3 regions of the Exiguobacterium sp. s7 genome follow, and region 1 is predicted to be linked to each of the others. Evidence: riboswitches for the same ligand, from Rfam matches in the RefSeq annotation. Region 1 holds a riboswitch; each other region holds the start of a gene.
The links. A riboswitch is a leader RNA that binds a small molecule or an ion and turns the genes downstream of it on or off. The one in region 1 is predicted to bind thiamine pyrophosphate.

Region 1 (7,347 bases):
GTTTCCCTTCCTCGTGCAATCGTTCCACGAGCTGTTTTCCAATCTGTCCATTCGCGCCTATTACAAATACGTTCATCTGTCTTCCTCCTCGATTTGAATTCAGAGACAAGCGAAACGCCGTGTGGCTATGGCCACATCCGGTGCAGAAGCGATGGCTGAGATGACGGCGACGCCGTCCGCCCCGTCGTTCCGAATCATCGGGACATGTTCCGGTAAAATGCCGCCAATCCCCACGATTGGCAGCTCTCGATACATGTCTCGGACTTGGCGGATGAGTGTCGTCCCGTTCACTGCCCCGGCATCTTCTTTCGAAGTCGTCGGGTAAATTGGGCCAATGCCTACATAATCCGCATGCTCGATGGCTGCTGCCGCTTCTTCGAGCGTGTGGACCGAGACACCGAGCCACTTATCTGGACCAATCCGCTCCCGAACGATTACGGCCTCGGCATCGTCTTGTCCGATATGCACGCCGTCCGCATCAATGCGCGCCGCCAGTTCGACATCGTCGTTGATGATGAACGGGACGTCGTACGAACGACAAAGTGCTTGCAGGGTCCTTGCCATCGCTTCTTTTTTATCCCCATACAGTGCCTCTTTACCTTTTTCACGAAATTGAAAACATGTCACGCCACATTGGAGTGCCATTTCGACCGTCCGTAACATGTCTTTCGTGTTCGGTGTCCCGCATACGAAGTAAAGCCGCAACTGTTCAGCGAGTGCCCGCCTTGATGGATTCAATCGTCACACCCTCCTCTCCATACGCCACATATGCCCAATGGTTCGTCGGTCCGTGTCCGGCGCCGATCTCGAGGCCATGGGTGATGGCGCTTTGAATGAACCGCTTCGCCGTCACCGCCGCCTCCATGATAGAACGACCTTTGGCAAGTTCCGCTGTAAGCGCCGCCGAAAATGTACAACCGGTACCGTGCGTATCGCTCGTCTGGATGCGCGGGGCCGAGAGAAGGAACACTTCCGACTCCATCATGATCAAGTCTTCGGCAGTTTCACCTTCGAGATGGCCGCCTTTTAAAATAACCGCGCGCACGCCGTACGCTAACATCCGCCGAGCCGCCTCGAGACGATCATTAAACGATCGAATCGTCAACCCGGTCAGCACTTCCGCTTCCGGCACGTTCGGTGTGACGACTGTCGCGAGTGGCAACAAGGAGGTCTTGAGCGCATCGACCGCCGTGTCCTGTAAAAGCGGGGCCCCTCCTTTCGCAATCATGACCGGGTCGACGACGAGTCGGTTGAAGACATGACGTTTCACCCCGGTAGCGACCGCCTCGATGCGCGCCGCATCAAATAACATCCCGGTCTTACATGCTGCGATCGAAAAGTCCGAACCGATTGCATCGAGTTGTTGCGTGATGAGTTCCGGCGACACCGCTTCGACCCCATGCACCCCGTGCGTATTTTGAGCGGTGACGGCCGTCAGAACGCTCGTCCCGAACACCTCTAGCTCTTGAAACGTCTTCAAATCGGCTTGGATTCCTGCTCCCCCGCCAGAGTCCGAACCGGCAATCGTCAATACTTGCGGCCGCATCATGACACCACCTCAATGCGGTCGCTCGGCAACTCGACGGCTGTCATCTTGCCGAGTTCATTCAAGAAATGAACGGGGAAGTCGCCCGGTCCATCCGCCAAAGCGGTAGCCAGTTCGCCGCACCGCGCATATCCGGCGAGCGCTGTCGCCGTGGCCGTCAACGCGTCGGATTCGACCGCAAGGAACGCACCGACGACCGCACTGAGTAAACAACCGGTCCCTGTCGTCCGGGCCATTGCTGCGGTGCCGCCTTTGATTTCAATCGTCGCGTCCCCGTCGCTGACGACATCCGTCTCTCCGGTCACGGCAACGACACAGTTGTAGCGTCGTGCCGCCGCGCGTGCGATGTGATTCAAATCAACCCGCGTTTCCCCAGCGTCCACGCCGCGCGCCGCCGCGTCGAGACCAATCAATGTCGCGATTTCTCCGGCATTGCCTCGGATGACCGTCACGCGGACGTGTTGCAAAATGGATGTAGCGACGTCACGTCGAAACGCGGTCGCCCCGACACCGACCGGATCGAAGACGACCGGCCGGCTCGATTCATTCGCCGCCTGTCCGGCTCGAATCATCGTACGTTCCGTCGTCGCATCGAGTGTGCCGATATTGAGTACGAGCGCATCGCTCGCAGACGCCATGTCCGCGACTTCTTCGACGGCTGACGCCATCACCGGCGCAGCGCCGATGGCGAGCAACCCGTTCGCCGAAAAGTTAGCGACGACGATATTCGTAATGTTATGGATGAGTGGCCGTTCGGCTCTGACTTTGTCCCATAAGTCGCGCTTCATCGTGTCACCCCCGCCGGTAAATCCCACGACTCGAGCGTCCACGCCATTTCCCAAAACGCATGCTCATAATAACAACTCTTCAAGAACAGCTGTTGATACCGGACCCGTTCTTCCGCTGTCGCTTGTCCGGCGAGCACGTCGAGCCGTTCAAGCTGTTCCTCGACGAGATCGCGGAACCATTCCGAACCGTACGTCGCAATCCACGTCGCATAAATCGGATGATCGGGTGTCGCATCTTTTAATCGCTCCCCGATCTCATAATAGACCCAGTAGCACGGCAAAATCGACGCGAGCACATCACCGAGCGTCGGACCGGCCTGTTGCATATGGAGCGCATAGGCGTAAGCCGTCGGGGCCGGCTCAAACGTCGCCCACTCCGCCTCCGTCACGTTGAGCAAGGTGAAAAACTCACGGTGCAACGCATGCTCCGCTTCAATCGTATGAAGCGCGTGCGTCAAAAAGCGGCTCGCTACTTCCATGTTCGGGGCGAGGGTCGCGCCTTTCGCCTGCACTTTGGAGAACTGGTTCAAATAATATGAGTCTTGCATGACGTAATGCCGAAATTTCGCCTCGTCGAGTTCACCCGTTCCGAGCTCGCGGACGAACGGATGGTCAAAGCTGGCTTGAAACAAGGCATCGGCCTCTTGTCGAAGATGTGCGGTGAATGTCATTCATGTCTCCTCCTTTGTTATAAAAAAAGACGCCGCCTCCCATAACGGAAGCGGCGTCGGATTTACACAAAGTGTACGAGAACAATCGGTTCGCCCACTTCCCTACGCTAGCGTGAACTAGATCAGGTTCAAAGGGTCTGGACCTCGTCCATCTCAGCCGCGTCACGCGACTCCCCTAGTGGTAAACATTATGAAATTCGGTCGTCTACGACCACATCATATCAGTCTTTATCTTTGTTGAAAACCCTTTATCGCGAGAAGTGACGGTTCAACAACGTCCCCATTTGGGAGAACCGTTCGGTACCAAGCTTGCGTCGATTCGAGGCCGCGAACACGTAATAATCGACTTTGCCCATGTAATAGATCAAACGCAGGCCGGCCAAGAAGAACGTGATTGTCGTGCTGACGGCAAAGCCGACGCCGTACCAATCGATGCCGCGCGGCAAGAGCAAGAGCGTGAACAACGCATTCAACGTGAAGAACGAGATGTTGACGAACAATGCCCCGCGTCGATCCTCGAAATAGAGCAACAACAACGTCAAGATGAGAATCATCGCGTTCGCGAACGCCGCGAGCGTCGTCATCCGAAAGATTTGACCGATCTCATCCGGGACGCCGATCCAACTGACGAACACGCCTGCCATGAGGATGGCGAACAACGTCACGACGCCTTGGCTCCGCGCGAGTCGAATCAACTCATTTTTCAGCACCGACGTCATCGTCTGTTTCGCTTTCTCGATTTGATGGAGCGCCCCGCCGTAGTTAATCAATCCATAAAACGTACGGTAGCGCTCATAAAACCGAGTCTCGACGGCGACGACGAACAGGAGTTGCGTCGGGATGATCGTCAAGTACGACCAAAAGATGGCCGTGTCATAATACGGGTTGAACAAGAACGAGTCCGCGACGATCACACGTCCTTCACCGAACCAGATGATGAAATTCGTGACCCAAATCCCGAGCACGTACAACACGCCGATGGCGAACAAGTCTGGATAGCGGTCGAAGTACTTGAAGTACGAGAACTCTTTCACCGCGTAACGGAGCGGGAACGTCCGGAGCATCGCGAAGAACAACCCGAACAACGTCACAATCATCCCGACCGTGAAACCGAGCAACAGCTCGAGACTCGACGGATTGACCATGAGACGGCTAATCGCATAGACGCTCCCGACCGAGATGAGTCCGCCCAGCAAGAAGCTATAGGCCACCGCTTGATAATACTTGGCGGCACTCAAGAACAAGAACATGACCCAGATGACATTGATCGTCATGAATAAAACGAACAACGTCAGTTTGTACAGAAAATCGAGCGGCGACAATAGCCAAAAGATACTGTACAGAATCGTCGCGGCGAGGATCGTCACTTTGAGCATCCCGGTGAAGACCGGGAAAATCTCATGTGCCTTCTTCTCGTAAAACAAGTCCGCCACATATCGGGTGACGACGAGCTGTTGGAAGCTGAACAAGATTTGCGAGAAGATGAACGCGTACGAGACCGAGATCATGAAAAGCGTCCGTTCGGCGAGCGATAACGTCGGCATTTGGAACGCCAACCATTGAATCGTCCCGACGACCAAGATGACGATCAACCACGGTCCGGATGTGACGAGGCCCGAGAACGTGTACGCCTTCAACCTGGACGAATAGTAGTCTTCTTGGAACAACTTCTGCAGCTTAAACCCGATGCCCGCCATACTGTTCCCTCCTCGTTTCATAGATGGCTTTGTAGCGGTCCACGACTTGTTGGAGACGATAGTATTGACGGACCCGCTCCCGCCCGTTCTTACCGAAACGCATCCGCTCCTGCGGATAATCCATCATCCACTCGACCTTGTCCGCGACCGCTTCCGGATGAACCGGGGGCACGATAAATCCGGCTGGACCGAACGGGTCGTCTTCTCGGCCGTACAGGAGCTCGGAACAAGCCCCGACATCGGTCGCGACCCACGGGATGCCGGCTGCCATTCCTTCAAGAATCGCGAGCGGTTGACCTTCCGAGATACTCGTCAACAGAAGTAAATCAAACTTCGGCAAATAGGCTTGGACATCAACCTTTCCGACAAGCTCGACATAATCGTTCAGTCCGCTCTGTTCGATGAGCAGACGGCACTCTTCCGCATATTCTTCATCCTCATCGAGCGGTCCCATGATCGTCAGTTTGAACAGACGATGCCGCTCCTGCAAAATCTTGGCGGCGTAAATCATCGTCTTCAAATCTTTGATTGGCACCAAGCGGACGATGGCCCCGATTTGAAAGAGATCGTGCTCAGGGCGATCGACCGTCGCCTGGATTTGTCGATCGGCGATGCCGTTGGCGATGATTTTCGTCTTCTCGCTCGGGGCGCCAATCCACTCCTGATATTCGCGGTTCCGCTCGAACAAGGTGATGATCTCATCGGCCGCGTTATAGGCCTCACGCGACAAATGGTGAAAGAAACGGACCCACCTCGGCTTATACGGCGCCGGAATCCAATACGACTGTAAAATTTCCTCCTCGCGTTCCCGCGAGTAGATGCCGTGCTCCGTCAAGATGAACGGAATCCCTTGCGTCTCCTTCATGTAGGACGCGACCACACCGGCATAACCCGTTGACACGGAATGAACGAGGTCGACTTTCGGGAGCGGTTGATGGAGCACCCGTAAAATCGGAGTGTACATACTCTGCCACATCCAGAAATAGTCGATGAACGAACCCCCGTTCATTTCCTCGGCGTAGGCCGCCTTGACATTTTTCCAAAAGAACTCGCTTGCGAAAAACGCCTGACTTGAAGGCACTTCTTTCCCAAGCAAACGAAGCGCATGCCGGTTCGGACTTTTCAACATGAGCCAGTCCGATACGTTCTGTTCGTCCTCAGCGCCCCACTTTAATCGCCCTTTCGCCCGCTCGCCCACGTCGCTCAAATATAGATGGGTGATGCCGGAGACGTTCGGTGGGAACACATATTTCATCTCTTCCGGACGCTTCTCGGTCGGTTGAATCGAAATGATTTCAAACGACACTTCGGGCATCGCCTCAATCAACGTCTGCGTCCAACTTGAGACGCCTCCGCTCACGTATGGATAACTGCCCTCTAATACGAGTCCGATTCTCATTGCGCTTCCCCCTTGATGGCGATTTCAGCGTTCGCCGATGTCAGTTTGACAAGGTAGAGCGGACGGTCGGCTTCCCATTGTTCGACCGTCCCAAAGTCAAACTCTCCCGTCTCAAGTGATTGGCCTGGTTTGAGGCGAATCGTGAAATGAGAGGGGTTGACGAGACCTTCCCCGGCCAAATAGACGGTCGACTCATCAAACGTGACGTTCAAATCAGCTTGTTGGTATGTGATCATCTTTTCGGTCGCGTAGTGTTGCGTATATGCCTCGAGGTGCGGATATTGATCTTTCACGTCATGGACGATTTTGCGAAGACTCGCGAACATCGTATCCCAATCCCGACCGAAGGCCCGGTCGGGGTCGATGACATCATCCGGGTGAATGAAGTGGGAAAACACACCGAAGTTGGCGATTGCATCGACTATTTGAAAAATCGATCCGCGCTCTTCCCCGTAATCGCTTGTCACACGCGGGAAATGGTACAAGTTCGGATGCGTCGCATCAAATTCGAATTCTTGGACGAAGTCTCCGCTCTCCGGCTCCCCCGTGTAGAGCGAAGCAATCGTGCGCAGTTCTGGCAACGCTTCGGCGATCGCATCGACCCCAGTCCGGTTGAGCGCGTTCGACGGCGGGACATATGACTTGAGCGTCTCGGCCGGGAAATAGTTCTCAAACACGGACTCGGCTTGAAGCAATGACCGTTTCATCTCGTCTTTATCTTGCCAGGGGATGTACCCGTACGTCGGGTCAATCGGTTCATCGGCCGTGACGAGCGACTGGTGGTTATAGCCATGGAGTCCGATTTCCCCACCGTGGGCGATCAATTTGCGACCGAAGTAGAGCATTGGGAACTCACCCCGTTTGATCAACTGTTCGTCGACGAGCTCCATCTCCTCTTCATACGTCCCGATCATGGCACCCGTGTAAATCAAATCGTCATCTTTCGCCAAATCGACCATATCTTCCCACCAATCCTCGGCGAAGAAGTCTTTGACCGATTTATCGAGCGGGGTCGAGGACACGTCTTTCATTTTCCCGTCCATGACCGGTGCCGGGAAATCATCGATGTACATGAGCTTGATCGCTGCTTGTGCTGTGACGAACGCCGGCGGCATCGTGCCGAGCGTCTGCACGAACAGACCGCGGATCATCTTTTGGTTGGTGATTGTCGTATTCCAATAAAGGACGTTTCCCTCACCGACTTCGTATTCCCAAAGGATTGGGAAACCTTCAGCTGACAACATGA
Region 2 (7,347 bases), on a different contig from region 1:
GTTTGCCGAACCCGAGTTTGACACGATTTTAATCTGTACGGACGGCTTGACGACGCATTTGACCGATGACGAGATCAAGCAAGTCTTGGAACGTTCCGTCTCGGTGGACGTCAAGGCGGATCAATTGATCGATCGAGCCAACCGTTTGGGTGGGAGTGACAACATCACTGTTGCCCTCGTCCAGTTCACAGATAGAAAGAGAGGATGAATCCGATGCGAAGTGGAGAACGAATCAACGATCGTTATCGGATCGAACAGCAAATCGGCAGCGGCGGCATGGCAAATGTCTACCGGGCTCACGATGAGATTTTAAACCGAACCGTCGCCATCAAGGTGTTGCGATCTGAATTCTCGCATAATGAACAATTTATACGCCGGTTTGAACGAGAAGCCCATGCGGCGACGAGTCTGAACCATCCGAATATCGTCGCCATTTACGACGTCGGAGACGAACGCGACATCTATTACATCGTCATGGAACATGTCGACGGGATGACGCTGAAACAATATTTGCAAGAAGAGTACATATCTGTCGACGAGGCGCTTCGCATCATGGGACAGATTTGTGATGCGATCGACCATGCCCATGCGAATCGAATCATTCATCGGGACATCAAACCGCAAAACATGATGATTGATCAGAGCGGCAACGTCAAAGTGACGGACTTTGGGATTGCGGTGGCCATGTCGAACGCGACGCTGACCCATACGATGTCGGTCCTCGGGTCGGTCCACTACTTTTCCCCGGAGCAAGCGCGCGGAAAGTTCGCCGATGAGAAGTCAGATATTTATTCGCTCGGCGCCGTGCTCTATGAACTCGTGACCGGCCGGGTGCCGTTCATCGGCGAGACGCCGGTCGCCGTCGCGTTGCAGCATCTGCAAGACGACCCGATTCGACCGATGGATTTGAACCCGAACATCCCGCAAGCGCTCGAGAACTGTATTATGCAGGCGCTCGCGAAGTCACCGGGCGCACGTCATGCCTCGGTCGCCGCGTTCAAAAAAGATTGCATGACGTCACTTGATTCAGAACGTGCGAATGAACCGAAGCGGTCGAATGCTGAGCAAGATGCGTTTGATCAGACGCTCGTCATGGCGCCGGTCGTACCGGATGAGCCAAACGTCAAAGAGGCGCCGGAGCAACCGGTCGCAGCAAGTGAACCCGTGAAAGACAAACCGAAACGGAAGAAGAAGTGGTGGCTTTGGCTCTTGCTTGCGCTCCTGTTGATCGGTGGCGGGATTGGGGCTTACGTCATCGCTGACGAGATGTCCCGTGCCGTCGTCCCGGACGTCATCGGCATGACGAGCGACGAGGCGACGACCGAGCTCGAAACGGCCGGTTTTGTCGTCGAGGCAACTGAACGGGCAAGTGACAACATCGCCGCTGGCGACGTCATCTCGCAGACACCGCAAGCCGGGCGGAAGCCGAAACGTGGGACGACCGTGACGATCGTCGTCTCGGCCGGAAAAGAGACGGTCGAGATGCCGGATGTTGAAGGACTGTCCCAGTCGTCGGCCGAGCGGACGCTCAAAGATCTTGAGTTCACGGATATCGAGATTCAGTCGGAGGCATCCGAGACGGTCGATAGCGGGGATGTCATCTCCCAATCGATCGCCCCAGGCAACGAGGTCGTCCCATCTGAAGAGACGGTGACGCTCGTCGTCTCGACCGGCAGCAATAAAATCGAACTCGCCAACTTGGCGGGCTATACGTTCGAGGAAGCGACAACGTATGCCGAACAGAATAGCTTGAAAATCGTCAAACGTGATGAGTATTCAACGAGCGTTCCTGCGAATCAAATCATCCGTCAACTCCCGACGGCCGGTACGGCAGTCGACCCGGGGACGGAACTGACCGTCATCGTGTCACAAGGGGTCGAACCGACGGACGTCTCGATTGAACGGGAAGTCAACGTCGAAATCGAGCCGCCCGCTGAAGGCGAAGAAGCCGAGGCACTCGAAGTCGTCATTCGGACGGTCGACGCCCGTGGCGAAGTCGAGGTGTTGCGTGATAAGATAACGGAGACAACGACTTACTCGTATACGCTCGTCATCGCACCGGACGAAGTCGGAACCGCGACGATTGAAGTCGACGGCGAAGTCGTTCGCACGGATACGGTGACTTACGCACAAGCAAAAGATTCACAATGAAGAGGTGGCGTGCGCGTCGCCTCTTTTTCTAAGGAGGGAATGGAATGAAAGGTACGATTATTCGATTACAAGGCGGATTTTATGACGTCATGACGGAAGAAAAACAAGAGATCCGTTGTCGCGCCCGCGGCAATTTCCGCAACCGGAACATCTCGCCGGTCGTCGGTGACGATGTCGACATCCAAGACCAAGGGGATGGTACCGGTTATATATTGGCTGTTGACGAGCGGTCGAACCATCTCGTCCGCCCGCCGATTGCCAACATCGATCAAGCGTTCTTGTTATTCTCGGTAAAAGAGCCGGCGTTCTCGTTCCATCTGCTCGACCGTTTCCTCGTCTTGATCGAGTCGAAGCAAGTCCATCCGATTATCGTTTTGACGAAGATGGATTTGTTGACGGAGTCGGAACGGGAGAAGATTCATGAAGCAGCGGCTTTATATCGTTCCATCGGCTATGAGGTCATCGAGACGTCGACCGAGGACGGGTCGGGGATCGAAAAAATCCGCGGGTCGTTTAAGGAGAAGACGAGTGTGTTCGCCGGACAGACCGGGGTCGGTAAGAGTTCGCTCTTGAACGCGGTCGCACCTGAGCTTGAACTTGCGACCGGGAAGATCTCGAAATCACTTGGGCGCGGTAAGCACACGACGCGTCACGTCACGCTGATCACGCTCGCTGACGGGCTCGTGGCCGATACGCCTGGTTTCTCGAGCCTCGAGTTCCCAGAAGAACTCGAAGTCGAAGAGATGCGCTGGTGTTTCCCTGAGTTCGTCGAGCGGCATGATGACTGTAAATTCCGCGGTTGTGCCCATTTGAACGAACCAGGTTGTGCCGTCAAAGCGGCCGTCGAGGCGGGAGAAATCGCTTCCACCCGCTATGAGAATTATGTTACGTTTATGGCAGAGTTAAACGATAGACAACGGAGGTACTGACATGATTAAAATTGCACCATCGATTTTAGCGGCGGACTTCGCCAATTTAGAGGCAGAAGTGAAGGCGGTCCAAGAGGCCGGAGCGGATTATATCCATTTTGACGTCATGGACGGTCAATTCGTCCCGAACATTTCAATCGGCCTACCGGTGTTAGCGAGCTTACGGAAAAAGTCGGACATGGTGTTAGACGTCCATTTGATGATCGACCAGCCCGAACGGTTCGTCGAAGATTTCATCAAGGCCGGGGCGGATATCGTCACGGTTCATGTTGAAGCGACGAATCATTTGCATCGCGTGTTGCAACAAATCAAAGCGGCCGGCGCCAAGTGTGGTGTCGTCTTGAATCCGCATACGCCGCTGTCATCGATTGAACACGTGCTCGGTGACGTCGACATGGTGCTCCTCATGACGGTGAACCCTGGCTTTGGGGGCCAGGCATTCATCGAATCGGTCGTCCCGAAAATCGCGGCGCTGAGCGAGATGCGCCAAGCGCGTCGTCTCGACTTTGAAATCGAGATCGACGGCGGTGTCAACGCTGAGACGGCGAAATTATGCATCGACGCTGGCGCTGATGTGCTCGTGGCCGGCTCGGCCATCTATAACGAGCCGAGCTATAAAGACGCAATCGATAGCATTCGTCACGCTTCTCGTGTATAATCGTCGATAGAACAACAAATATTGTCGCAAGGGGTGTCACATTCTGTGGCTGAGAGGCATTTGCTAACCCTTTGAACCTGTTCCGTTCACACGGACGTAGGGATGTGGCGAAAATGCACGTTGCTACTCGATAGCAGCATGGCGTTTACGTCATGCTGCTTTTTGTCGTTCGCTCATATAATAAGGAGGGAATAAGATGAAACAACGTTTAAAACTACAGGCGCTCATTGAAATCTCATTGTTCGCCGCACTCGGCTTGATTTTTGATTTGCTCATCCCGTTCCGGATGCCGCAGGGCGGATCGATCAGCCTGGCGATGTTGCCGATCTTTGTGATGGCGTACCGCCATGGATTAAAAGGCGGACTGGCGACAGGAGCGCTCGTCGGAACGCTGCAACTGCTGTTCGGGGCTTACATCTTCACACCGGTCCAGTTCCTGCTCGACTACACGTTCGCTTACGGTGTCGTCGGGATGGCCGGACTGTTCGCTGGTCAAGTGAAACGGGCCGCCAAGGACGAGGCAAAAAAGACGCTCGTCGCCTACTTGGTGCTCGGGGCGCTCCTCGGTTCTTTGCTTCGCTACGGCGCCCACGTCTTATCAGGGATCGTGTTCTTCGCCGAGTACGCGGAAGGGCCGGTCGTCGCCTATTCGTTCGCTTATAACATGACGTATATGTTGCCGTCCTTCCTCGTGTCGGCCGTCGTCCTCGTTCTCTTGTTCGTCTCGGCACCACGTTTCGCCACGCTTGCGACCCGGGGTCTCCGCTAATGCGGGTGTTGATTGTGGCGGCCAGCCCGGAACCAATCTCGGGACTCCCGCGTGACGTCGATTACATCATCGGCGTCGACGGGGGGTACGAGACACTGTTGAACCACGGGCTGAACCCGGATCTCGTCGTCGGCGATTTCGATTCCTTCACGGGCGAAGTGCCGATCGACGCCGTCCGTTATCCATCTGAAAAAGACGTGACCGACCTCGAGATTGCGCTCGAGGCGGCCCGTGGACACGGGGCGACGGAGATGCTTGTGTACGGCGCTCTCGGTGGACGCCTCGACATGACGCTCGGCAATATTGGGCTGCTCGAGGCATATCCAGAGATGCGTTTGTTCACGTCCGGGCAAACCGTTCGTCTTGTTGGAGCTGGGCGTCACGAGCTCCCACGTCAAGCCGATCATTATTTGTCGCTCATCCCGTGGAAGCGGGCGAACGTGTCAATCCGCGGCGTCAAATATCCGCTCGACCGTCACGATGTCGTCAGCCATGAGGCGCTCACGATTTCGAACGAGTGGGCCGGCGAATCAGCGGATTTGATCGTGCACGAAGGTATGGTCCTCGTGCTGTATGTCAAAAAATGAACACAAAAAAATCCCATCGGCGAATGCCGCTGGGATTTATTTCGTTCGTGTATAAAAATTATACGCGTTCAACGAGACCTGATTTAAGAGCGCGAGCTGAAACCCAAACTCGTTTAGGTTTACCGTCAACGAGAATACGAACTTTTTGTACGTTTACACCCCAAGTGCGTTTTGTCTTGTTGAGTGCGTGCGAACGGTTGTTACCTGATTTAGGTGATTTACCTGTTACGTAGCATTTACGTGCCATGCGTTTCCCCTCCTTTTTTATGTGGGTTCGTCCTAATAGACACTCGTTTATATTAGCACGGGTTTTTTCACGATGCAACTAGAAAATCATAGGATGACAAGAAAAAAACTTGACATTACTGGAAAGGATTTTAATAATGAATGAGGGTTACGGCTACAATTGACCGAGTTTATGGAGCAGGTTCTTTTAATAACTAGGTACTTATTGTAGAATGTAGTGAAGGAATCATTCCGAATGAAGGAGGCTACTCCATATGGCAATTGAAATGAAGACAACATATGGCAATATTGACATCACGAACGACGTGGTCGCAACACTCGCAGGCGGTGCGGCGATGGAATGTTTCGGCGTTGTGGGAATGGCGTCTCAAGCTCAATTGAAAGACGGGATTGCAGAACTATTGAAGCGTGAAAACTACGCCCGAGGCGTGGTCGTACGTCAAGATGGAGAAGACGTACATATCGACATGCACATCATTGTGAGCTACGGGACGAAAGTGTCGGAAGTCGCATATAACGTGCAAAGCCGTGTAAAATACACGCTCGGTGAAACTTTAGGATTAAACGTTTCGTCGGTAAACATATTCGTACAAGGCGTTCGTCTGACGAATGACTGACGAGAACGAAGGAGGATTTGGTGTGGGTTTAAAACGTTTAGATGGATTGGTGTTCGCGAACATGGTCGCGAACGGTGCGGCCAACTTGAGCCAGAATGCGGATTATGTAGATTCGCTTAACGTCTTCCCGGTGCCGGATGGCGACACGGGGACGAACATGAATTTGACGATGACATCGGGTGCGAAGGAAGTGGCCGCACTCAACACGGCAAATATCGCTGACGTCTCATCGAAGTTTGCACGTGGTCTCTTGATGGGGGCACGCGGGAACTCCGGTGTTATTTTAAGCCAATTGTTCCGTGGCTTCGGTAAAGCGATCGAAGGAAAGACCGAAGTGTCGACAGTCGATTTCGCCGAGGCATTGAAACGTGGTGTCGACACGGCATACAAGGCGGTTATGAAACCGGTTGAAGGAACGATTTTGACGGTTGCTCGTGAAGCGGCCGACGAAGCGCTCCGTGCTTCAGAGTCGACGAGCGACTTCAACGAGTTCATGGAACGTGTGATCGTGGAAGCGAAAGCTTCACTCGAGCGGACGCCGGACTTATTGCCGGTCTTGAAAGAAGTCGGCGTCGTCGATTCGGGCGGCCAAGGCTTGCTCGTTATTTATGAAGGGTTCCTTGCGAGCCTCGAAGGAAAAGAGCTCGAGAAGCCACATGCACCGGTCATGGATGCGCTCATCGAAGCCGAACATCATGCCCACGCCGCGCAAGGATTCATGTCGACCGAAGACATCGAGTTCGGTTATTGCACGGAAATCATGGTTCGTTTCCAAGATGCGAAGTTGAAGGATGCCCCGTTCAACGAGGACGCGTTCCGCAACGAACTGTCTGAACTCGGGGACTCACTCCTCGTCGTCGCAGATGAAGAGTTGCTTAAAGTTCACGTTCACGTTGAGACGCCAGGCGACGTCATCACGAAAGGACAGCGTTACGGTGAACTCGTCGCTGTCAAAATCGAGAATATGCGTCAACAGCACTCGACTATTTTAGAAGAAGAGCACGGCGCGAACCAACATGGCGTCCAACCGACGGCTCCGAAGGCGAAAGCACCGTATGCAATCGTCACGGTCGCGATGGGTGAAGGCGTCAGCGACTTGTTCCGTTCACTCGGTGCGGCTCACGTCATCGAAGGCGGTCAGACGATGAACCCGTCGACGGAAGATATCGTCAAGGCGATCGAAGCGGCCAACGCGGACCATGTCTTCATCTTCCCGAACAACTCGAACATCATCATGGCTGCCGAACAAGCGGCATCGGTCGCACCTTGCGGCGTCTCGGTCATTCCGACGAAGACGGTGCCACAAGGACTTGCGGCAGCGATCGCGTTCAACCCGGAAGCCGATGTGGAGACGAACGAAAGCGTCATGAAGACGGCGGCTAGTACCGTC
Region 3 (7,347 bases), on a different contig from region 1:
TTCCCGGACGGCATGACATCCGATGAGGACGGCTTTTTATGGATTGCCCACTTCGCGGGCGGACGCGTCTCGCGCTGGAACCCGAAGACGGGTGAAAAAGTGCTCGAGGTGCTCGTGCCGGCCCCGAACGTCACGTCATGCTGTTTCGTCAGTGATGACTTGAAACAACTTGCGATCACGACGGCGCGCGAAGGAATGGATGACGCGGCGCTCGAGGCCCATCCGGACGCAGGGTCGGTCTTTAAAATTGATACAGATGTGAAAGGGATGCCGCTCTATCGGTTTGGTCGATAAGGAGGTACGAAGATGGTAAAACGATTGCTCGTTCGTGCGGGAATCGGTTTGGCGCTCGCGGCGGTCGCCCGGGTCGGGATTCAAAAGCTGTTGGAGGCAAACCGGGAAGACGATCATACGTATTTGAATCCGCGGTGGGATGAGACGCCGAGTGTGGATGCCGACAAGGACGCGGATGAGGTCGGTCTGACCCAGCTCGACTCGATTTATCGAGCCGAATGGCAGGCGAACGCCTATCCACGCTCAGAGGCCGAACGCAAGGCGTTAGAGGAATAGGCAGGAGAACACGTCCGGAAACGGGCGTGTTTTTTTCTTGACAAGACGTCACCGACCCGTCATTATCTAAAAAGTAATCATTACGATTTAGGAGTGGGTAGAATGAGACGAATCCCGATCACCGTGCTGTCCGGTTATTTAGGAAGCGGTAAGACGACACTATTGAACCACATATTGAACAATCGGACGGGCAAGAAATACGCCGTCATCGTCAACGACATGAGCGAGTTGAATATCGATGAGCGATTGATTGAACAGGGCGGTTTTTCAAGGACGGACGAAAAGTTGGTCGAACTATCGAACGGCTGCATCTGTTGCACGCTCCGTGAGGACCTGCTCGAGGCGGTAGCAGAGCTTGCGAACGACCGGGACCTCGACGGAATCATCATCGAGTCGTCCGGTATCTCAGAGCCGATCCCGGTCGCCCAAACGTTTACATATGCCGATGACGCCCTCGGCATCGATTTGACGAGCCGAGTCTATATTGATGCGATGGTGACCGTCGTCGATGCGTTTCGGTTCTTAAAAGATTTCAACTCGGGCGAGTCGCTCCATGAACGCAAGCAGGCGATCGAGGCGACGGACGTCCGCGAAGTCGTCGACCTGCTCGTCGACCAAGTCGAATTCGCCGATATCATCGTCTTGAACAAGGCGGATCGCGTGACCGAGACCGAACTCGGCGAGATGACCGGACTGTTGAAGGCGCTCAACCCAACCGCGAAGCTGTTGACGTCTGTCCATGCGAACGTGGAATTGACCGAGCTGTTGGATGTCAATTTGTTCGATTTCGAACAGGCGATGCATGCGGCCGGGTGGATTCAAGAACTTGAGACAGATGTGCACACGCCGGAGACGGAAGAGTATGGCATCAGCTCATTCGTCTACCGTCGGCGTCGGCCGTTCCACCCGGAGCGTCTCCATGCCTGGATTGAGACGTTTCCGGAAGAAATCGTCCGTGCGAAAGGGTTTTTATGGATCGCTTCACGGAACGACCTCGCCTGTCTGTTTTCACAAGCGGGTTACGCCTCGACGCTCGAACATGCCGGACGCTGGCTCGCGACGCTTCCGGAAGAAGAGCGCCGTCACATGTTCGCGGCCGAACCGGAACTCGCCGCCGACTATGTCGAACCGTACGGGGACCGACAGACGGAGCTCGTCTTGATTGGGCAGCGGATGGATCGAGCCATCATCGAACAAGAGCTCGATCACTGTCTGCTGACAGATGAGGAGATGGCGCTGGATTGGTCGACGCTCCGGGACACACTTCCGGGGAACGAGGTCGTCACGTTCTCATAAGACCGTTTACAAAATGAAAGCGGTCGTCTATACTGATTCTTGCATGAACAACCGCATACATTGGACTACACTAGGGGTGCTTCGGCTGAGATGTGAGCATGGCTCCAATCCCTTATGACTCGATCCGGGTAATACCGGCGTGAGGAAGTGTGGCACTTTTTCTAATGGATTAAAATTGGACGAGTGGCCGCATTCTCATGGATGCGGCTTTTTTGTGTACACATAATAAGGGGGAATAGAACATGAACAAACAATGTGGAACGAGCCCGATCGTCGGTTTCCGCTTTACACTGAGCCCGATGACGACTGATTTCGTGAGCATCATCAAAGGGGCGTTGAAGGAGACGGATTTACAAAACGTCTGGCGACATACCGATGACGTGTCGACGGTCATCCGTGGACGAAGTGAGCATGTATTCGATGTGGCTAAGACCGTGCTGTCACACGCGACGAAGACAGGGGAACATGTGTCGATGAGCGGGACGTTCTCGGTCGGGTGTCCAGGGGATACGGCCGGAGATGAAGTGCTCGTTGTGTCGAGCGAACCGCTTAATGGTCCCGTCGGTCCGCAATATGTCTCTTCACAGTTCGCGCTCTATCCGCTCGGTGATGAGAACTACATGGACATCATCTACGAAGAAATCGCTTTTGCGAAAGAGCGGGGTGTCTTCAATGACTCGATGCATTACGCCTCAGGCATACATGGGGACATCGAGCCGGTGTTCGCTTTCTATGAGGCGACGTTTGATCGCGTCCGACAGAAGACAAGCCACGTCGTCATGACGGTGACGTTCAGCGTGAACAGCCCGTCACACGAGGGACGCATGGATGCTTAAATCGTGGAAGTTAAAAGAAATCGTCTTGTTGTCGATTTTATCGGTCGTGTTCGCGGTGGTCTATTTGGCGTTCGTCCATGCTGGGAACTTGTGGGCCGGTCTGATTGGACCAATCGCCTACGAATGGATTTTTGGGATATGGTTCATCGTCTCGATTATCGCAGCTTATATCATTCGCAAGCCTGGGGCTGCATTCTTATCCGAAGTGCTTGCGGCGACGATTGAGATGATGATTGGCAACGCCATCGGACCGCGCATCATTTTAGTCGGGATCGTTCAAGGGATCGGCGCCGAAGCGGCGTTCGCTTTGACGGGTTATAAACGCTATGATCTTTGGGTGCTCATGCTCGCCGGATTCAGTGCTGCTGTGACAAGTTTCGCATATACGTACGTCATGGGAGGGCTCAATGCCCTCAGTCCGACATATGTGGCTACGATGTTCGCACTACGCGCAACGAGCGGGATGTTGATTGCTGGTCTGGGCGGTAAGATTTTGAGCGACTTGTTGCTTCGGACGGGCGCGCTTGATGGGTATGCTCTCGCGCGACAGGACCGTATGCATGGTTGAGGCAGAACATCTGACATTTCGTTATCCGAACAAGAAATGCGATGTCTTGACGGATATCACACTACGTCTAACAAAAGGGAGAACGGTCATTACAGGGGCAAGTGGGTCGGGAAAATCAACATTGCTCGCTTTGATGAATCGTCTCTATCCGGACAATTGTGATGGCATCGTGACGGGCAGATTGCACTTGTTCGATCGCTCTTATGATACGTATGAAGCTGGCGAAGTGAACCGGCGCGTCGGAACGGTCTTTCAGGACCCGGACAGTCAGTTCGTCATGCAGACGGTCGAAGAAGAATTGATTTTCACGCTCGAAAACTTTGCCGTCGCGAGAGACGAGATGATGGCCCGTGTCACCACAATGTTAGAGGCGTTGCATTTGACCGATTATCGTCACCGTACCATTCATGACCTATCGGGGGGTGAGAAGCAGCAAATTGCCGTCGCTTGTGCCTTGATTGGCCGTCCCGAGTGGCTCCTCCTCGATGAGCCGCTCGCTCACCTCGATCCTGAGACCGCCCATCATTTCGTTCGTTGGCTCGACGGCGTCGCACAGACCGTAAACGTTGTCGTCATCGAGCATCGGCCATACATATGGGGTGATTTTTTTAACCGACAAATAAAGCTCGTGAGTGGGCGCATCGACTATGATGGACCGTTCATCGTCCGACCAGATTATGCGTTCTCTCCAATTAAAGTTGAACGAGGAAAGGAAATGTTATTTCACATACCGGAATTAAAACGAAAAACATTTCAATTAGCAGCGAGCGAGTTAAAGGTCGCTGAGGGTGATCTCATTGCGGTGCTCGGTCGAAATGGTAGCGGAAAGTCGACATGGCTGCGAAGCCTAGCCCGGAAACATCGTGAAGTCGGCCTCGTCCCGCAATCACCGGCGCATCTATTCGTTACGAATGATGTGACCCGAGAACTTGCATATGGCCATAATCGCCCGATTGAGGACGTCTTAACGCGGCTCGGGCTCGAATCAGTGCGTGACCACCATCCACTCTCCCTTAGTCACGGTCAAAAACGAAGGCTCGCCATCGGAGTGATGATGCTGTCTAATAAACAACTGATTGCGTTTGATGAACCGACTGCCGGACAAGACGAGGTATCGCTTCGTGCGCTCTATGACTTAATGGTCGAACGAACACGATCCGGCCAGACGATTTTGTTTGTGACGCACGACCTCAGCTTCGCGCGGATTGCGAACACATATTATTTGATGTGTGACGGCGACTTGAGTGGGCCATATGACGCTTCACTCTGGGATGAAAAAGAATTACTACGCACCCACGGCTTATTGATGGAGGAATCGCGATGACATTTCATGAGATGAACCCGACGATTAAATTTCTGACCGTGGCATGTCTCATGTTCGGTCTCGCCTTCATGTATAACCCTTGGACTCCGCTTGCTGTTTTTCTCGGTACAGTTACACTTCAAACGCTATTCTCTGCTGTGAGCTGGAGAAGATGGGGGTTGTACATGATCCCATTTTTATTGACCGCGCTCGGGACATTGTGGACGACGCTCGTCTTTGGAAAGCAATCAAGCGGAGATGTCGTGTTCAAGCTGTTTGGCAATGATGTGACCGACGAGAATGTGATGCTAGCAGCGACGCTCTCCTTGCGTGTGTTGGCATTCACAGCCTTGTCGCTTCTGTTCACGCTGACGACGGACCCGAAACGGTTCGTCTACAGTTTGATGCAACAAGGAAAGCTGTCACCAAAAATCGCATATAGTGTCTTCGTCGGTTTTCGTTTCTTTCCGATTCTAAAAAAAGAACTGATGCAACTATATGAAACGCATGCGCTACGAGGCGTACGTTTGGAGACGAGACTCGATCACATCCGCCACGTCCCCAAATTAATCGTTCCGCTTCTTGCTGGATCGATCCGCCAAGCGGAACGAATCGCGTTCTCGATGGAAGCACGTGGGTTTACGGGGGAACCTCGAGCGACGTACGAGGTTGTGCCCGTCACCAGGAACGACTTTCTGTTGGCGTCGCTTTTGCTCCTATTGTTTGGAGTGAGCGTATGGATTGGCATATAAACGAAACAAGACGACTCACTCGGAGTCGTCTTGTTTCGTTTCTTTCACAATTCTAAATTTCGGTTTGATTGATTCGTTATTGAACGCCTCGAGCACGGTGTTCTCGTTGGCCATACGAATCTGTTGCGGCTCGCCTTTGGAAGTCGTGCCGATACAGAACATATGCGCCTCATGGTCGGCAAAGAGCGCCTTATACGGGGTGGCATGATGCATCAAGCGTCCCGGAGAGCCCCAGCCGACGATAATCATACCTCCGCTCGCCTCGACCTCGTCGAGCGTTTCCTCAACGTAATGAAAGTTGACTTCGTCGAGTTGCGATTCGACGTACGGCAGATTGTCATTGATGGCGAGTGTTGGGACGAGGCTGATGACGCGCATCTCACGGATCGGTTGATCGAGATGGTTCCGCATGAGCATATACGCCCGCTGCGTTGTCGTACCGGACAAGAAAGCATCGCTCATCCGGGGCGAGTAGATGATGACGGCACAGATGACGCCGTCGACGACATCTGTGAATTCGTACGAACGCAAGTAGCGCTTCGTCTTGTCCTCATTGAAGACCGACTTGACACGAATCGTCACTTCCTCGATATGGGTGTTCATAAGGTTTCCTCACTTTTAATCAAATAGTGCCGGGTCAGACCCAGCCTGCGAACCATTCCAAGTAGCGGATTGTGTAGCGCGCGACACTTTGGGTTGCCGACGCCTTGTCATCCGGTAAATAAGACACATCGGTTTGATATGACTCATAAAACGACATCACATCATTGACATACTGTTCACTGCGATTGTACTCGAAGATGGCGTTTCGAATCGAGTCCGTCGTGTCTGCCTTCGTCCCGCCGTGCTCGCTCAAATAGTAAGCGGCCGTATGGGCCGAGTCGACGAGACTGTGCGGGTCGGCTTTGCCATCATTGTTGCCATCGCGTCCGAGACCGCCGTACTGTTCGATGAGCGCGAGATCCGTCAAATCGACTTCGTCCTCAGGGACATCGCCTTTTTGATCGTCCGTGTCATATTGCCAACCGAGCCACGTCCGCGGCATGAATTGGAACGGTCCGATCGCCCCGACCGATGAACGCATCGATGAACTGTGGGAGAAAATCGTCTCGACGCGATGGACGGCGGCAAGTAAGCGCCAATCGACGTCATACGTGGCCGCAGCATCCTCATACACATCGCGATGGACGGACGGGACGCCATGGTCCCCGTAATAGGCCCGGTACAGGGCATTGTTCACTTTATCATGTTGACCAAACCAGCCGATTGCGCCGAGGCACAGCACGATCACAAGCATGAGACCGGTCAGTCGCAAAATCAATCGTTTCAAGATTCCGCCTCCTAGCTTTCTAGACAATACCCGAATAGTGTAGCATATAGCTAACAGGAAGGACAGGAGTGGATATAGATGCTCGAACAGGCCGTCTTTACCATCATTCTCATGTATTTGTTGATCGTTCAATTGTTCAACGCCCGGTTGATGAAGCCGATGATCGAAACGCTCGGTCGTGGACGTGTCTATGAACAGACAGTCAAGTCGTCGTGGGGGCTCAGTCTGCTTTTGCTCGCCCTCGTCTTCTTGTTCGGCGTCCCGCCAGACATGGTCGGTCTCGGATTCGCCCCGGTCGAAAGGGACATGTCCGCTTGGAAGTTTTTCTTTTTCACGACCATCCTCATCTCCGTGCTGCTGGCGTTTTACTTGCTCGTCAAAACCTCGTCTCGGTTACGGCGGCGGTTACGACCGTACTATGAGCTCGAAATCGAGCGGTTGCTCTTGCCACGGACGGATATTGAGGCGAAGGCGTGGAGCGCTGTCTCGTGGACGGCAGGTGTGACCGAGGAATTCATATTCCGTGGTGTGCTCCTCTACACCGTCAGTCTCTATCTTGACGTCTCATCCTTGACACTCGCCTTCATCGGCGGCGCCTTGTTCGGGTTGGCCCATGCTTATCAAGGCGTCAGGGGCGTTCTGGTCACCGGGATCGTCGGCTGGGGACTCGGCTATTTGTACTTGGCGATGGG

Region 2: another riboswitch for thiamine pyrophosphate. It lies ahead of thiT (energy-coupled thiamine transporter ThiT); the one in region 1 lies ahead of tenA (thiaminase II).
Region 3: another riboswitch for thiamine pyrophosphate. It lies ahead of KNP79_RS04990 (YkoF family thiamine/hydroxymethylpyrimidine-binding protein); the one in region 1 lies ahead of tenA (thiaminase II).

What each region holds. Positions count from the first base shown of each region.
Region 1 is NZ_JACSLO010000007.1:64,093-71,439, forward strand. Features, by position in the region: gene KNP79_RS10200 (SDR family oxidoreductase) at 1-76, opposite strand, end outside; gene thiE (thiamine phosphate synthase) at 100-738, opposite strand; gene thiD (bifunctional hydroxymethylpyrimidine kinase/phosphomethylpyrimidine kinase) at 710-1,546, opposite strand; gene thiM (hydroxyethylthiazole kinase) at 1,546-2,334, opposite strand; gene tenA (thiaminase II) at 2,331-3,005, opposite strand; TPP riboswitch at 3,088-3,192, opposite strand; gene pelG (exopolysaccharide Pel transporter PelG) at 3,254-4,702, opposite strand; gene pelF (GT4 family glycosyltransferase PelF) at 4,683-6,101, opposite strand; gene KNP79_RS10235 (DUF2194 domain-containing protein) at 6,098-7,347, opposite strand, start outside.
Region 2 is NZ_JACSLO010000001.1:202,836-210,182, forward strand. Features, by position in the region: gene KNP79_RS01030 (Stp1/IreP family PP2C-type Ser/Thr phosphatase) at 1-208, shown strand, start outside; gene pknB (Stk1 family PASTA domain-containing Ser/Thr kinase) at 214-2,151, shown strand; gene rsgA (ribosome small subunit-dependent GTPase A) at 2,196-3,080, shown strand; gene rpe (ribulose-phosphate 3-epimerase) at 3,082-3,738, shown strand; TPP riboswitch at 3,758-3,858, shown strand; gene thiT (energy-coupled thiamine transporter ThiT) at 3,935-4,507, shown strand; gene KNP79_RS01055 (thiamine diphosphokinase) at 4,507-5,094, shown strand; gene rpmB (50S ribosomal protein L28) at 5,153-5,341, opposite strand; gene KNP79_RS01065 (Asp23/Gls24 family envelope stress response protein) at 5,595-5,957, shown strand; gene KNP79_RS01070 (DAK2 domain-containing protein) at 5,980-7,347, shown strand, end outside.
Region 3 is NZ_JACSLO010000002.1:470,809-478,155, forward strand. Features, by position in the region: gene KNP79_RS04975 (SMP-30/gluconolactonase/LRE family protein) at 1-294, shown strand, start outside; gene KNP79_RS04980 (hypothetical protein) at 307-570, shown strand; gene KNP79_RS04985 (GTP-binding protein) at 673-1,866, shown strand; TPP riboswitch at 1,929-2,029, shown strand; gene KNP79_RS04990 (YkoF family thiamine/hydroxymethylpyrimidine-binding protein) at 2,109-2,702, shown strand; gene KNP79_RS04995 (ECF transporter S component) at 2,695-3,270, shown strand; gene KNP79_RS05000 (ABC transporter ATP-binding protein) at 3,263-4,594, shown strand; gene KNP79_RS05005 (energy-coupling factor transporter transmembrane component T family protein) at 4,591-5,325, shown strand; gene KNP79_RS05010 (DUF1643 domain-containing protein) at 5,341-5,928, opposite strand; gene KNP79_RS05015 (lytic transglycosylase domain-containing protein) at 5,963-6,655, opposite strand; gene KNP79_RS05020 (CPBP family intramembrane glutamic endopeptidase) at 6,734-7,347, shown strand, end outside.